Regions from separate parts of the Streptomyces sp. ALB3 genome, predicted to be linked through region 1. Evidence: riboswitches for the same ligand, from Rfam matches in the RefSeq annotation. Region 1 holds a riboswitch; the other holds the start of a gene.
What was found. A riboswitch is a leader RNA that binds a small molecule or an ion and turns the genes downstream of it on or off. The one in region 1 is predicted to bind glycine.
Positions count from the first base shown of each region.

Region 2: another riboswitch for glycine. It lies ahead of gcvT (glycine cleavage system aminomethyltransferase GcvT); the one in region 1 lies ahead of gcvP (aminomethyl-transferring glycine dehydrogenase).

Region 1 is NZ_JBISCE010000031.1:136,884-145,164, reverse strand. Features, by position in the region: gene ftsR (transcriptional regulator FtsR) at 1-109, shown strand, start outside; gene ACHFIV_RS19415 (bifunctional nuclease family protein) at 163-636, shown strand; gene ACHFIV_RS19410 (MerR family transcriptional regulator) at 804-1,421, shown strand; gene ACHFIV_RS19405 (DNA polymerase IV) at 1,495-2,931, shown strand; gene ACHFIV_RS19400 (PRC-barrel domain-containing protein) at 2,853-3,224, opposite strand; glycine riboswitch at 3,358-3,453, shown strand; gene gcvP (aminomethyl-transferring glycine dehydrogenase) at 3,649-6,534, shown strand; gene ACHFIV_RS19390 (DUF5999 family protein) at 6,605-6,811, opposite strand; gene ACHFIV_RS19385 (hypothetical protein) at 7,101-7,724, opposite strand; gene ACHFIV_RS19380 (glutamate-cysteine ligase family protein) at 8,216-8,281, shown strand, end outside.
Region 2 is NZ_JBISCE010000004.1:63,041-71,321, forward strand. Features, by position in the region: gene ACHFIV_RS05725 (L-serine ammonia-lyase) at 1-376, opposite strand, end outside; gene glyA (serine hydroxymethyltransferase) at 534-1,793, opposite strand; gene gcvH (glycine cleavage system protein GcvH) at 1,812-2,189, opposite strand; gene gcvT (glycine cleavage system aminomethyltransferase GcvT) at 2,280-3,407, opposite strand; glycine riboswitch at 3,577-3,674, opposite strand; gene ACHFIV_RS05745 (AAA family ATPase) at 3,848-4,537, shown strand; gene ACHFIV_RS05750 (enhanced serine sensitivity protein SseB) at 4,776-5,552, shown strand; gene ACHFIV_RS05755 (enhanced serine sensitivity protein SseB C-terminal domain-containing protein) at 5,706-6,539, shown strand; gene ACHFIV_RS05760 (ABC transporter permease) at 6,894-7,886, shown strand; gene ACHFIV_RS05765 (ABC transporter substrate-binding protein) at 7,931-8,281, shown strand, end outside.

The DNA of each region.
Region 1 (8,281 bases):
TCCGCAGACCAGGGCACATGCGGAGGCCACCGCGAAGGAGCTGGCGGAGCTCTCCGTGCGCCTCCACGCGGCGCTCGTGCAGACCGCTCTGAAGGTCAGCTTCCACTGAGGGCGGACGAGCCCGACTATCCAAACATGGCGGGCACGTCCTAGGGTTGCTGTGTGAACGAGCTCGACGTTGTGGGTGTCCGGGTGGAAATGCCCTCCAACCAACCGATCGTGCTCCTGCGTGAAGTGGGAGGCGACCGGTACCTCCCTATTTGGATCGGCCCTGGGGAAGCGACCGCGATCGCCTTCGCCCAGCAGGGCATGGCTCCGGCCAGGCCGCTGACCCATGATCTCTTCAAGGACGTGCTCGAGGCCGTGGGCCAGGAGCTCAGCGAGGTCCGCATCACGGACCTCCGAGAAGGGGTCTTCTACGCGGAGCTGGTCTTTGCCAGTGGTGTCGAGGTGAGCGCACGGCCGTCCGACGCCATAGCGCTCGCCCTGCGCACCGGCACGCCGATCTACGGCAGTGACGGGGTGCTGGACGACGCGGGCATCGCCATCCCCGACGAACAGGAGGACGAGGTGGAGAAGTTCCGCGAGTTCCTCGACCAGATCTCGCCGGAGGACTTCGGCACGAACAGTCAGTGACCGTCCCGAGGGGCAGCGTCAGCGCATCCGACAAGCCGTTCCCGGAAATCAGTCACGGGAAACCACCCTCAGGGTGATTATCACTCGGCGTGCCGAGTGTGGCGATCGTTGACGCACCCCTGGTGACTGCCTACCTTCGAGGTGGCAGGTCAAGGACGGAGGTCGGCGTGAGAAGCAGCGGCGACGGTACGGCTGAGGGTGGGCCGTACCGGCAGCACGGCAGTGCGGCCGACCACTCCATCAGACAGCCGGTTCAGCCGGCGGTGGTGGCAGCGGACGGTGTGGCAGTGACAGGGGAGATCGGCTACCGGGGGCCGACTGCATGTGCGGCGGCCGGGATCACCTACCGGCAGCTCGACTACTGGGCGCGTACGGGGCTCGTGGAACCGAGCGTACGTCCGGCGTACGGGTCGGGGACGCAGCGTCTCTACAGCTTCCGGGACGTGGTGCTCCTCAAGATCGTCAAGCGTTTCCTGGACACGGGTGTCGCGCTGCAGAACATCCGCACCACGGTTCAGCACCTCAGGGCCCGGGGATTCACCGACCTCGAGCGGATGACGCTGATGAGTGACGGCGCCACGGTCTACGAGTGCTCCTCGCCGGACGAGGTCGTGAACCTGCTCCAGGGAGGTCAGGGCGTCTTCGGGATCGCCGTCGGTGTCGTCTGGCGGGACGTCGACGCGGCACTGTCCCAGCTGCACGGGGAGCGTGTCGACACGGGGGAGACCCTGATCGGCCCCAACCCCGGCGACGAACTGGCACGCCGACGCAATCGCGCGGGCTGAGACACCGGGGCGGGCGGCGTGGCGCACCCGCCGGGCGGAGCGGTTGTCAGTGGCATAGGGCAGCATCGGCCGTGTGAGAGCCGCGCCCACCATCCTGCATCTGGACATGGATGCCTTCTACGCCTCCGCGGAGCAGGCGGCGAAGCCCAGTCTGCGTGGCAAGCCGGTGGTGGTCGGTGGACTGGGCATGCGCGGGGTGGTCGCCACCGCCTCCTACGAGGCGCGCCGTCTCGGCGTGCACTCGGCGATGCCGATGGCGCAGGCGAGACGGCTCGCGCCCAACGCCGCGTACCTGATCCCGCGTTTCGCGCTCTACCGGACAGTGAGCGACCAGGTGATGGAGCTGCTCGGGCGGCTGTCACCGCTCGTGGAGCCGCTCAGTCTGGACGAGGCCTTCGTCGATCTCGAGGCCGGCGGGGTCGCCGACGACTCGGCGTCCGCGCGCCTGGTCGGTGAGCAGTTGCGGACCGTGATCAGGAGCGTCACCGGACTCAGCGGTTCCGTGGGTCTGGCCGGCTCCAAGATGCTTGCCAAGATCGCCTCGGAGGAGGCGAAACCGGACGGTCTGCTGCTGATCGAGCCCGGCACCGAGCGTGAACTCCTGGCTCCCATGTCCGTGCGGATCCTCCCGGGTGTGGGGCCCGCCACCGGCGACCACCTGCGGCGCGCGGGCATGACCGCCGTCAGCCACCTGGTGGAGGCCGGTGAGGCGGAGCTCGTGCGGCTGCTGGGGAAGGCGCACGGCGTCGCGCTCCACCGCATGGCGCGGGGCTACGACGACCGTCCGGTCGTCGCCGAGAGGGACGCCAAATCGGTCTCGGTCGAGGACACCTTCGACGTGGACCTGCACGACCGTGTGCGCGTGCGCACGGAGGTGGAACGGCTCGCGGTCCGGTGTGTGCGACGGCTGCGGGGCGCGGGGCGTTCCGGCCGCACCGTGGTCCTCAAGGTGCGCCGCTACGACTTCTCGACGCTCACCAGATCCGAGACCCTCCGCGGGCCCACCGACGACCCCACGGTGGTCAGGGAGGCCGCCGCGCGGCTGCTGGAGGCCGTGGACACGACCGGAGGCGTGCGGCTGCTCGGCGTCGGTGTCACAGGGCTTGCGGACTTCACGCAGGAGGATCTCTTCGCGCAGGCCGCCGACGCCGAGCACGCCGCCGAGGAGTCCTCCGCCGCCCCGGACGAGGGAGACGGCGCGGCGAAGACGCCGGAGGGCGGGGAACAGCCGGCCTCGCGGCGCTGGCAGGCCGGACACGACGTACGGCACGACGTCCACGGTCACGGCTGGGTGCAGGGCAGCGGCGTCGGCCGTGTCACCGTTCGTTTCGAGGAGCCGTGGTCACCGCCCGGCCGGGTGCGCACGTTCCGTGTCGACGATCCGCAGCTGCGTCCGGCCGATCCGCTTCCGCTGGTGCGTGACGCGGTCGACTACTCCTCCTGGCCCGCGAGCCTGCCGAAGTCCCTGTCGGGACCCGCCCCGGCGGAGGGCGAGGAGTCCAGCCCGTAGTGCCGGTACAACTGCAGTTCCTGTTCGGGGGACAGATGGCGGCCGACACCGAAGTCGGGCGCGTCCTTGATCAGGGACCGGTCGAAGGGGATCACGAGTGATCCGTCGACGAACTCGCTCGGCTCCAGCGGGACGAACGCGTCCCTGGTGAAGAGACCGGTGCGCACGGCGGCCCACTCGGGTACCCCGGTGGCGTCGTCGAGATAGACCTCGTCCACGGTTCCGATCCTGGCACCTCGACGGTCGAAGGCCTTGCGGCCGATCAGGCTGCGCGGATCGATGTCGGCCTGCACGGTGCCTCCCACTGGTCACGACTGCGTCAAGTGGTCGCGGCTGCTCCACAGGCACTACGAAAGGCCAGATCCGGACCGTCGGCCACTCGAGACAGCCCGCGCCGGGCCCGCTGGTAGGCTGGGACACGGCTGCTGACCCTGTGCGGGAGAGTCCTCCGGAGCGATCCGGCGGCGCCGAAGGAGCAACTCCTCCCCGGAATCTCTCAGGCCCCCGTACCGCACGGACGAGGTCACTCTGGAAAGCAGGGCGGTATCCGTACGGCACGTGCCGCGACGGGCGCCGCCCTCACCGACGGTGAAAGCCGGTACGCCCCAGGGCGTGCCGGTGAAGCTCTCAGGTCGAGATGACAGAGGGGGAGGCCGTACGGGCAGCCACGCCGTGGCGCGCCCCTCGCAGGTCGTGACAGACCAGGAGGCCTCCATCATGACCCCCCGTCGCACTCCGCTCGCCCAGCTGGAGCAGGGCATTCCGTTCGAGCAGCGCCACATCGGGCCCGATGCCGAGGCGCAGGCGAAGATGCTCGCCCAGGTCGGCTACGGCTCCCTGGACGAGCTCACCGCCGCCGCGGTGCCCGACGTGATCAAGAGTGCCGATGCGCTGGACCTTCCCGGTGCCCGCACCGAGGCCGAGGTCCTGGCCGAGCTGCGCAGCCTCGCCGACCGCAACCAGGTGCTCGCACCGATGATCGGGCTCGGCTACTACGGCACCTTCACCCCGCCGGTGATCCTGCGCAACGTCCTGGAGAACCCCGCCTGGTACACGGCGTACACGCCGTACCAGCCCGAGATCTCCCAGGGCCGTCTCGAGGCCCTCCTGAACTTCCAGACGATGGTCGCCGACCTCACCGGGCTGCCGACCTCGGGGGCCTCGCTCCTGGACGAGGGCACGGCCGCGGCCGAGGCCATGGCGCTGGCGCGACGGGTCGGCAAGGTGAAGGACGGCGTCTTCCTGGTCGACGCCGACACGCTGCCGCAGACCATCGCGGTGATCGAGACCCGCGCCGAGCCGACCGGGGTCGAGGTCGTCGTCGCCGACCTCACCGAGGGCATTCCCGCGGAGGTGGCCGAGCGCGGGGTCTTCGGTGTGCTGCTCCAGTACCCCGGGGCCTCCGGTGCCGTGCGGGACATCAGGCCCGTCATCGAGCAGGCGCACGAACTGGGCGCGATCGTGTCCGTCGCCGCCGACCTGCTGGCCCTGACGCTGCTCACCTCGCCCGGAGAGCTGGGAGCGGACATCGCCGTGGGCACCACGCAGCGCTTCGGCGTCCCGATGGGCTTCGGCGGACCGCACGCCGGCTTCATGGCCGTACGCGAGAAGTTCGCCCGCAGCCTGCCCGGCCGGCTCGTCGGCGTCTCGGTCGACGCGGACGGCGACAAGGCCTACCGGCTGGCCCTGCAGACCCGCGAGCAGCACATCCGCCGCGAGAAGGCCACCAGCAACATCTGCACCGCCCAGGTGCTGCTCGCCGTCATGGCCGGCATGTACGCCGTCTACCACGGGCCGGACGGGCTGCGTACGATCGCGCGGCGCACCCACCGGTTCGCCGCCATCCTGGCCGAGGGGCTGCGGGCCGCGGGCACGGAGGTCGTGCACGAGGCGTACTTCGACACCCTCACCGTCCGCGTGCCGGGCAAGGCGGCCGACGTGGTCGCCGACGCGCGGGAGCGCGGGGTGAACCTCCGCCTCGTCGACGCCGACCACGTCTCGGTCGCGTGTGACGAGACCACCACCCGCGCCCGTGTCGCCACCGTCTGGGCCGCCTTCGGCGCAGCCGGCGACATCGAGGCGCTGGACGCCGAGGCGGCCGACGCGCTGCCCGGGGGCCTTCTGCGCACCGATGCCGTCCTCACCCACCCCGTCTTCCACCAGCACCGCTCCGAGACGGCGATGCTGCGCTACCTGCGCAAGCTCGCCGACCGCGACTACGCGCTGGACCGGGGCATGATCCCGCTCGGCTCCTGCACCATGAAGCTCAACGCGACCGCCGAGATGGAGTCGATCACCTGGCCCGAATTCGGTGCGCTCCACCCGTTCGCTCCGGCCGAGCAGGCGCAGGGCTTCCTCACCCTCATCCGTGAGCTGGAGGAGCGTCTCGCCGAGGTCACCGGCTACGACGCCGTGTCCATCCAGCCCAACGCGGGTTCGCAGGGCGAGTTCGCCGGGCTGCTGGCCGTGCGCGCCTACCACCGGGCCAACGGCGACCACGCGCGCACCGTCTGCCTGATCCCGTCCTCCGCGCACGGCACCAACGCCGCGAGCGCCGTGATGGCCGGCATGAAGGTCGTCGTGGTGAAGACCGCCGACGACGGCGAGGTCGACATAGAGGACCTGCGGGCCAAGATCGCGAAGCACCGCGACGAGCTCGCCGTACTCATGATCACCTACCCCTCCACGCACGGCGTCTTCGAGGAGCACGTCGCGGACATCTGCGGCGAGGTGCACGACGCCGGCGGCCAGGTGTACGTGGACGGCGCCAACCTCAACGCCCTGGTCGGTCTGGCCAAGCCGGGCCACTTCGGTGGAGACGTCTCCCATCTGAACCTGCACAAGACCTTCTGCATCCCGCACGGCGGCGGCGGCCCGGGTGTGGGCCCGGTCGGCGTGCGCGCCCACCTGGCCCCTTACCTCCCCAACCACCCCCTCCAGCCCGCCGCGGGCCCGGAGAGCGGCGTCGGCCCGATCTCGGCCGCTCCGTGGGGCTCGGCGGGCATCCTGCCCATCTCGTGGGCCTACGTACGCCTCATGGGGGGCGAAGGGCTCAAGCGTGCGACGCAGGTCGCCGTGCTCGCGGCCAACTACATCGCCAAGCGCCTCGAACCGCACTTCCCGGTCCTGTACAACGGCCCGGCCGGTCTGGTCGCGCACGAGTGCATCGTGGACCTGCGTCCGGTGTCCAAGGCGACCGGCGTCAGCATCGACGACATCGCCAAGCGGCTGATCGACTACGGCTTCCACTCACCGACCATGTCGTTCCCGGTGGCCGGCACGCTGATGATCGAGCCGACGGAGAGCGAGGATCTCGCCGAGATCGACCGTTTCTGCGACGCGATGATCGCCATCCGCGGCGAGATCGACAAGGTGGCCTCCGGCGAGTGGAGCGCGGACGACAACCCGCTGCGCAACGCCCCGCACACGGCCGCGGCGCTCGGTGGCGACTGGGCCCACGGCTACACCCGTGAAGAGGCGGTCTTCCCGTCGGGTGTCACGCCCTCGGACAAGTACTGGCCGCCGGTGCGCAGGATCGACGGTGCGTTCGGTGACCGCAACCTGGTCTGCTCCTGCCCGCCGCTGGACGAGTACGACCAGTAGACAGGCGGAAGACGCGTCGGGGCCGGTGCGGAGTGCTCTCCGGCCGGCCCCCGTGTTCCGTCCGCCGCGATCAGGCGGCTTCCTTCACCTGGCCGCTCTTCAGCGAGCGGTGCGGCGCGATGATCTGCCCGTCCGGGAGCAGCTCACCGGTGTCCTCGAAGAGCAGGACGCCGTTGCACAGCAGACTCCAGCCCTGTTCCGGGTGGTGCGCCGTCAGACGGGCGGCCTCCCGGTCGTTGGAGTCGGCGGTCGGGCAGGGTGGCTGGTGCTGGCACATGGCTGGGTTCTTTCGCTGCGTTGAGTCGAGCGTCCTGCGGCTGGACGAAGTGTTCATGGCCGCCCCCGTATCAAGTCGGTCCGGTCCCAGTGTTGCCCTGCGGGCGTCTCTCCGCAGGTATTTCGCGGCAGCAGGTGTTCTCCTCCCATGACGCATCACCCGGCCGGACGGTTCGACGCAACTGCACTGTCCGTTCGGATGGTTCGGGGTGGCCTGACCGGACTAGTCCGGACGGGTAGGGGTGCGCCCCCGCCGACGAGTCTGCGGGGGCGCACGTACGGAGCGGGGGTCAGGCGGGCGATCCGAGGAGGCCGGGGACCACGGGAACCTCCGGGAGGTCGGGGAGCGGGGGCGGGGTGACGCGCAGTGTCATGACCGGGAGCAGGTCCGCGACCCGGTGCGGGCGGTGGGCCGTGATCCCCGGAGGGGCCGGCGCCAGGGGGACCAGCACATCGGTCGGTGCGAGTACACCGCCGCCGGCGTCGGCATCGACGTCGTGGTGCAGCCACAAGGTGAACATGTAGAGCTCGGGCACCGACAGCAGCCGCGGCTGGTAGGGCGTCGTCGTCGACTCCGCCTGGCGTAGGGCGAGTTCGGTGGAGACGATGTAGGGCCCCTCGAAGAAGTGCGAGAAGGTCCAGCCGTCGGCGGTGAGCATGGTGTCCGCGGCCGCGACCACGCGCTCTCCGCTGCGGATCAGGAAGCGCCAGCCCGCGAGCCGGGTGCGCGGTGCCGCCTCGTTCGGCACGATCCTGTCCAGTACATGGACGGGAAGGGGAAGTTCCGGGCTCAGCGATCCCTGGACGGACCGGAGAGCGGGCGTATGGGCCTCACGGACTGCGGTGGGAGAACCGAGTGCCGCGAGAACGCTGCGCAGTGCGGGCGCTGGGGCCGGAGAAACATGCAGCGGCATAGTGGGTTGCCTCTCACTTCGGAGACACGGTGGTGCGTGGGCGGGTGCAGACGGCGCTGTCGGCGTGCGGGGCCAGAGGAAGGCCGGTGACGGGGCGGACGGGCCGATGCGTCAACTCTCTGCCTCGTTCGCAGAGTTTATACGACAAATGTTCACACGGTGTTTCGGCTAGCCGTCCCGCGTATTGCCCGCAAGGGCGATTTGAGTCTTGGAATTGCGCACTTTATGTGGATCCGGGCCGCCCTCGGCGCCTGCCGCCAGGTACTTTCCCTATGCGGCGGTAGGCTGAAACGCGTCGGCGTTTCCGTCGTGCGACTCGATCACGCACACTGCATATGCCTCATGCCTTCGGAATGTGCCTCCGGCGTCAGTCATCAGACTACTTGGTGCTCGTAGGGCGTGGGGGCGTTACGGATCATCTCGGCGGGGCATTATCGATCGTGACGCGAGCGGCCTGGGCCGCGGGCCGCCCACCCGAGGAGGGACCCCCGATGGGCGAGAAGATCGTGGCGGGCGCCTTTGCCCCGTCCGATCGGCAGGCGTACCGCGAGAAGCTG
Region 2 (8,281 bases), on a different contig from region 1:
TGGCGTGGTACGGCAGGGCCTTGCGGCGGTGCAGGACGAGCTGCTCGTCGGCGTCGAAGGGGACCTCGTGCATACCGAGGAGATTGATGCGGCCCGATGCGCGGATCTCCTCCACGCGGGCGTCGGCGCCCTCGACGTCCACCGTGCGGGGCGACTCGCCCTCCAGGCCCAGCAGGACGGCCTTGGGGGTGCCGTGGCCGTGGCCGGTCGCACCGAGGGAGCCGTACAGCTCGGCGCGTATCGAGGCGGTGTGGGCCAGCAGGCCCTCGTTCTTGAGCCGGCGGGCGAACATGCGGGCCGCACGCATCGGGCCGACCGTGTGCGAGCTTGACGGGCCGATGCCGACAGAGAAGAGGTCGAAGACCGAGAGGGCCACGGGGGGTACTCCTAAGGCGTTGGTGGACGTCGTTGTCCGCCGGGTGGTGCGGGGACGGGCCGGTGGGCCCGGGAGCGCGGGGCAAAGGGGTGGGGGCACCGGGCTCACTGGGTTCAGTGTGCGCGGTGCCCCCACCCTGTGTGCAAATTGCGGGTGACTACTTGATGCCGGGGTACAGCGGGAACTTCTCGGCCAGCGCGGTCACGCGGGCCTTGAGGTCGTCGGCGTCGTACGTGGGCTTCAGCGCGGCCGCGATGATCTCGGCGACCTCGGTGAAGTCCTCCGCCTGGAAGCCGCGGGTGGCCAGGGCGGGCGTGCCGATGCGCAGACCCGAGGTGACCATCGGGGGCCGCGGGTCGTTCGGGATGGCGTTCCGGTTGACCGTGATGCCCAGCTCGTGGAGCCGGTCCTCGGCCTGCTGGCCGTCCAGCTCGGAGTTGCGCAGGTCGACCAGGACCAGGTGGACGTCCGTGCCGCCGGAGAGGACGGACACGCCCACCTCGGTGACGTCCGGCTGCACCAGACGCTCGGCGAGGATGCGGGCGCCGTCCAGGGTGCGCTGCTGGCGCTCCTTGAACTCGTCGGTCGCCGCGACCTTGAAGGAGACGGCCTTGGCCGCGATCACGTGCTCCAGCGGGCCGCCCTGCTGACCGGGGAAGACCGCCGAGTTGATCTTCTTGGCGAGCTCCTGCGTCGACAGGATCACGCCGCCGCGCGGACCGCCGAGGGTCTTGTGCGTGGTGGTCGTGACGACGTGGGCGTGCGGCACCGGGTTGGGGTGCAGGCCCGCGGCGACCAGCCCCGCGAAGTGGGCCATGTCGACCATCAGGTACGCGCCGACCTCGTCCGCGATGCGGCGGAAGGCGGCGAAGTCCAGCTGACGGGGGTAGGCGGACCAGCCGGCCACGATGAGCTTCGGCTTCGACTCCTTGGCGAGGCGCTCGACCTCGGCCATGTCCACCACACCGGTGTCGTCGACGTGGTAGGGGACCACGTCGTAGAGCTTGCCGGAGAAGTTGATCTTCATGCCGTGGGTCAGGTGACCGCCGTGGGCCAGGTTGAGACCCATGATCGTGTCGCCCGGCTTCAGCAGCGCGAACATGGCGGCGGCGTTGGCCTGCGCGCCCGAGTGCGGCTGGACGTTCGCGGCCTCGGCGCCGAAGAGCGCCTTGATGCGGTCGATCGCGATCTGCTCGACCACGTCGACGTGCTCGCAACCGCCGTAGTAGCGGCGGCCGGGATAGCCCTCGGCGTACTTGTTGGTGAGGACGGAGCCCTGCGCCTCCATGACCGCGACCGGAGCGAAGTTCTCCGAGGCGATCATCTCGAGGGTGGACTGCTGGCGGTGGAGCTCGGCGTCGACGGCGGCGGCGACGTCCGGGTCCAGCTCGTGGAGGGAGGAGTTGAGAAGCGACATCAGTGGGTCCCTAAGGTCTCAGTTGCCGGAGAACGCGGTGTACTCGTCGGCGGAGAGAAGGTCCTTCGGCTCCTCCGCGACGCGCACCTTGAACAGCCAGCCGCCCTCGAAGGGAGCGGAGTTCACCAGCGACGGGTCGTCCACGACGTCCTGGTTGGCCGCGGTCACCTCGCCGGTCACCGGCGAGTACAGGTCGCTGACCGACTTGGTCGACTCCAGCTCACCGCAGGTCTCGCCCGCGGTCACCGTGTCACCGACCTCCGGGAGCTGGGCGTAGACGACGTCACCGAGCGCGTTCGCCGCGAACTCGGTGATACCGACCGTGGCCACGCCGTCCTCGAGGGCCGACAGCCACTCGTGCTCCTTGCTGTACCGCAGCTGCTGGGGGTTGCTCATGACCTGAATTCTCCTGTACGCGAGGGAGTGGTGGTGAACGGTGGTCTTACGGTGTGAGACACGAATACGTCACGTGCGCGGTGCGCAGCGTCACTTACGGCGCTTGTAGAAGGGAAGAGCCACGACCTCGTACGGCTCGTGCGTGCCCCGGATGTCGACCCCGACGCCCTGGGTGCCGGGCGCGGAGTGCGCCGCGTCCACGTAGGCCATGGCGATCGGCTTGCCCAGGGTCGGTGACGGCGCACCGGAGGTGACCTCGCCCACGACCTCCCCGCCGACGACGACGGGGTAACCGGCGCGCGGCACCCGGCGGCCCTCGGCGACCAGGCCGACCAGCTTGCGGGGCGGGGCCTGCTCGGCCCGCTCGGCCGCGGCGGACAGCGCCTCGCGCCCGACGAAGTCGCCCTCCTTCCCGAACTTCACGACCCTGCCCAGCCCCGCGTCGAAAGGCGTCAGCGCCGTGGTCAGCTCGTGTCCGTACAGCGGCATGCCCGCCTCCAGGCGGAGCGTGTCGCGGCAGGAGAGCCCGCACGGGATGAGGCCGTACGGCGCGCCCGCCTCGGTCAGCGCCTTCCACAGCTGCTCGGCGTGGGCGGGGGCCACGAAGAGCTCGAAGCCGTCCTCACCGGTGTAGCCGGTACGGGCGATGAGCGCGGGGACACCGGCGACCGTTCCGGGGAGTCCGGCGTAGTACTTCAGTCCGTCCAGGTCGGCGTCCGTGACCGACTTCAGTACGGCGGGGGAGTCGGGGCCCTGGACGGCGAGCAGGGCGTACGCGTCGCGGTCGTCGCGTACCTCGGTGTCGAAGTCCCCGGCGCGCCCGGTGAGCGTGTCCAGGACGAGCTGGGCGTTGCCGGCGTTGGCGACGACCATGTACTCCGTGTCCGCCAGGCGGTAGACGATCAGGTCGTCCAGGATGCCGCCGTCCTCCGCGACGATCATCGTGTAGCGGGCCCGGCCCACCCCCACGGTGGCGATGTCGCCGACCAGCGCGTAGCTCAGGAAGGCCGCCGCCTGCGGGCCGGTGACGGTGATCTCGCCCATGTGCGAGAGGTCGAACAGGCCGGCACGGGTGCGGACCGCGTTGTGCTCGTCGCGCTCGCTGGCGTACCGCAGCGGCATGTCCCAGCCGGCGAAGTCGGTCATGGTCGCGCCCAGCGACCGGTGCAGGGCGTCGAGGGCGGTGCGACGGGGGGCGGTGCTCGGGGCAGTGCTCATGGACATGGCTCCAGGGCATGACGACAGGGGGTGTGGTTCCCTCCCCATCTGTCATCGGAACCTGAGAGGTTCGCCGAGAGCCCCTGAAAGGGTCCTGCCGGGATCAGCTCCGGCAGGGTCGGCTTGCACCTTGGGTGGGACCGCGCAGCGGTCCGCTTTTCAGATCTGCCTCATCCACGCGGTACGGGGCCTGAGAGATTCAAGGGAGGAACTTGCTCCTTCGGCGCCCGGCGCACACGGTGACCGGGACTCTCCCGCGCGGATTCGAACGGCCTGTATGCAGTTGGCGGGGTCATCATCGCACGCATTGGGGGAGAGTGGGGTGTCCCGGTGCCGACCCGTACCGGTCCCGACACGTGGGGACGGAAGCAGTTGTGCCGCATTACCTTTTCTTTACACTTCTTGAGCAGGTCGGTGGGTGACTCGGCAGGGGGAAGGCGATGACGTTGCAGCGCTACGCGACTACCGCGGGGGCGGCGCGCGGTGCGATGCCCCAGCAGCCGGGCGTGCCCGCCCGGGAGCTGACGGGCGGGCACGCTCCGGTGGTGCGTGATCTTCGAGGCGGGGGCGGCCGGGGGGCGGACGGCCTCGACTTCGCCGCGGGTGACGTGGTGGTGGTCTCGGGGCTGCCCGGCAGTGGGAAGTCGACGCTGATCCGCCGGGCGGTCCGGGAGCACGCGATCGACTCCCAGGACACGAGGGACCGCTGGGCGGCCGCCCTGCCCCGGTTACTTCCGTACGCCCTCTACCGCCCTCTGGTGCGCGCCGCGCACTACGCCGGACTGTGGCGGGCTCTGAGATCGGGCGGATCCGTCGTCGTCCACGACTGCGGCACGCAGGCCTGGGTGCGCCGCTGGCTGGCCCGTGAGGCCGGGCGCCGGGGCAGCGCCCTGCATCTCGTCCTGCTCGACGTCACCCCCCGGGTGGCCAGGCAGGGGCAGCGGGAGCGGGGGCGCGGTGTCTCCGGATACGCGTTCGCCCGGCACCGGCGCGCGGTCGCCCGGCTGCTGCGCGACACGGAGAGCGGCCTGCTGCCGCCGGGCTGCGCCTCGGCGGTCCTGCTCGACCGGGAGACGGCGGCCGCGATCGGCCGGATCTCGTTCCCGGAGGCGCGGCTGCCGCAGGAGTAGGCCCGGTGGGCCGCCTCCGGCGGGAGGCGGTTCCCCGCCGTCGCGACGGCGGTGCGGGCGCGCCCCGGAGGCGGTCACCGTTCGCATACGCACAGTTCGCGGGCCTCCCGGGGGCTGTCCGGAATCTGGACGGTACGGCGGGTCCGGACGCCGCTCCCGCCCGCGGCACTGCCTCGGGGGCGCGAGCCGGTCTAAGGTTTCTGCCGCACAGGCATGGCGAGAAAGGGATACAGACACCGTGGACATTCCGGCCCAGGCCCAGGCCCCGTCGCATCCGGCGCAGGGGTGGCCGGCCAACGAGCTCGAAGAAGTGCTCAGCGCCTCGCTCGGTGTGCCCGGGGCCGGCGGCCGGCTGGTCGAGGTGCTCGGCCGCAGCCTGGTGTGGGTGCCCCTGCCGAACGGTGGCGGGCCCGACAGCGCCGACCTCGACCTGCCGACGATCGACATCGACGGCGGCGCGTACGTCCCCGTCTTCAGCTCCGAGGCACAGTTCCTCAGCTGCGTCGGCTCCCACCTCTCCTTCACGGTGGCGCCCGCACGTGAGTTCGCCCGTGGACTGCCCCCGCAGCTGGGCGTGGCGGTCAACCCGGGTGGTGCCGTCGGGGTGCCCCTGCCCCCGCCCGCCGTGGCCGAGCTCTGCCGGGCCGGCCGCACTCCGCTGGACGGCCCCGCGAGCGGCGGCCGGGTGCGGCTGTACGAACCGGACTGGAAGGAGGATCCCGTCGACTTCCTCTCCGCGGTGTCCGCCGAATTCCAGGAGACCGGTGTGGTGAGCACCGCGCGCCGGGCGCTGGCCAGCATCGAGGGCGACAGCCCCGTCCTCTTCGTCGGCGTCGAGTTCGCCGTGTGGGACGCCGCGGCGCAGAGCGTCCCGCTGGACGCCCTGGGACGCGCGCTGGGCCGGGTCCAGGTGCCCTGGCCGGTCAACATCGTCCTGCTCGACGTGGCACAGGACCCGGTGGGTGACTGGATGCTGGAGAAGGTGCGCCCGTTCTACCGGCGCGACGGGTACTGAGACCGGGGCCCCCGCTGCCACGTGGCGCCGGGCCGGTGTCGGGCCCTGCGCATAAGCTGGTTGGATGACGAGGCCGCCCCGTGGGCCCGGGAGCGGCACGGCAGCACGGTGGAGCATGCGGGAACAGCGGATCGAAGAGGGGCGGGACCCAGGGTGAGTGCGTCAGGCATGGGGGCGGCCGGCGGGGTCTCCCCTTCCCGTGCGGAGCCGGGAGTCCGGGCAGAGGTCGAACACGTACTTCGCCAGGTGACCCCCGGGCGCCTCGACACCTACGAGGCGCTCCTGCGGTCCCTGTCGGAGGGCCAGGTCTGGATGCTGCTCTGGCACGGCACGGCGGGCTCTCCCGACGCCCAGTACGGCAACATGGAGGTCGACGGCCTGGGTTACGCCCCCTGCGTGACCTCTGCCCAGGAGCTCTCCGCCAGCGGCTGGAACAGGGCCCACGAGGTGACCACGGGCCGCGACATCGCCCGCGCCCTCTTCCCCGACCGCTGGGGCATCTGGCTCAACCCGCACGCCCCCGGTGGTGGCGTGGGCATCCCCTGGCTCGACCTGCGCCGGATCGCCACCGGCCTCGACCGGATGCCCGCGGGGCCGTTGCGGCTCACCGAACCCGCCGTCGAGATCCCGCAGTTCTACGCCCTGCTGTCGCAGAACGCCCACCGCACCCCCGCCGTCCGCGCGTTGCGCCGCGCCTGGGTGCAGCCGGCGCTCGGCGTTCCCTACCTCGCGATCGGACTCGACCTCTACGACACGGGCCGGCCGTCCGTCGACGCCGTCCGCGCGATGATGCAGCAGTCGATCGGTGTCGTCCCCGACGGGCTGCCCGTCTCCACGGTCTCCCTGTCCGACGAGTACGACCCCGTCGCCATGTGGCTGAACGCCAACTCGCGGCCCTTCTACGACCGTGAGGCGCACGCTCCCGCGCCCGCGGCACCGGGCTACGGCTACCCCCCGGCGACCGGCCCCGTCCCGCGCGCATACTGACGGAGCGTCAGCTGAGCGCCCGCCCGGGAGCCGATTGATGGCGACTCCGGCGCAGGTGCGTGCCATGTCCCTTATCGCCGGTTGGTACCCATCGGCACCGCTCAGAAAGCACGGCTGTCCGGATAGCGGAAGCCCCTTGGCAGCATCACGTTTATGCAAACATTCCCCGTCAGGTCTGGCGGGTGATCGCAAAGTGGTTGAAGACTCCACACAGCAGGTCCTCCATGCCCGGCGAACCCCTTTTTCAAACAGGCGAGTTCGATAGGGCATGATCACATCTGTCACTTTTTGTTAGAGCCGCTACAGCGGCGGTCACAGGCCGGCCACCGTCGGCCGAGAGGGGTCTCCAGCGCAATGACGGCACCGATCGAGACCACCGGGGCGGACGCGCGGCCCGAAACGGTGCTGGAAGGCGCCGGGCGCAAGGAGATCGAGGGCCGTTCGCTCGGCCGCATCGCCTGGACGCGCTTCAAGCGGGACAAGGCCGCGATGGCCGGTGGCATCGTTGTCGTGCTGCTGATCCTCACCGCCGTACTGTCCAAGCCGCTGCAGTCGCTGCTCGGGCTCGACCCCAACGCGTTCAACCAGAGCCTGGTCGACCCCGTCCTGCTGGCGCCCAAGGGCGCCCTGGGCGGCATGAGTTGGGACCACCCCCTCGGAGTGGAGCCGCAGACCGGGCGCGACATCCTGGCGCGCATCCTGGAAGGCTCCTGGGTCTCCCTCGTCGTCGCCGTCGGCTCCACGCTGCTCTCGGTCGTCATCGGCGTCGTCATGGGCGTCGTGGCCGGGTTCTACGGCGGCTGGGTGGACAGCTTCATCAGCCGGCTGATGGACACCTTCCTCGCCTTCCCGCTCCTGCTCTTCGCGATCTCCATCTCCGCCTCCCTCCAGGGCAACGCCTTCGGGATGGAAGGGCTCACGCTGCGGATCGCGGTCCTGATCTTCGTGATCGGCTTCTTCAGCTGGCCCTACATCGGCCGTATCGTCCGCGCGCAGACCCTGTCACTGCGCGAGCGCGAGTTCGTCGAGGCCGCCAGGTCGCTCGGCGCCCGGGGCCCGTTCATCCTGTTCCGCGAGCTGCTGCCGAACCTGATCGCGCCGATCCTCGTGTACGCGACGCTGCTGATCCCCACGAACATCCTCTTCGAGGCCTCCCTGTCGTTCCTCGGCGTCGGCATCGCGCCTCCGCAGGCGTCCTGGGGCGGCATGCTCACGCAGGCGGTCGACCTCTACGAGGTGGACCCGATGTTCATGGTCATCCCCGGTATGGCGATCTTCATCACCGTGCTGGCCTTCAATCTGCTGGGGGACGGGCTGCGTGACGCACTCGACCCTCGTGGCAAGTAATCGCGGCAGTGCCGCACCGGACTAGCGAGGGGGCTTTCCTCAGCATGCAGAACAGAAAGACAGCAGCGGCCATAGCCGTGGCCGTAGCGGTGTCGCTCGGCGCGTCGGCCTGCAGTGGCAGTGACAAGGGCGGTGACAGCAACGGCGGTGGGGGCAACGCCAAGACGGACGCCGCGCTGACGAGCATCGTCAACGCGACCGACAAGAAGGGGGGGACGGTCACGTACGAGCACTCCAGTGGCCCGGACTCCCTCGACCCGGGCAACACGTACTACGGCTGGGTGCAGAACTTCTCCCGCCTGTACGCCCGTTCCCTGGTGACCTTCAAGCCGGCCGCCGGCAAGGAGAGCCTCCAGGTCGTCCCCGACCTGGCCACCAGCCTCGGCAAGGCGAGC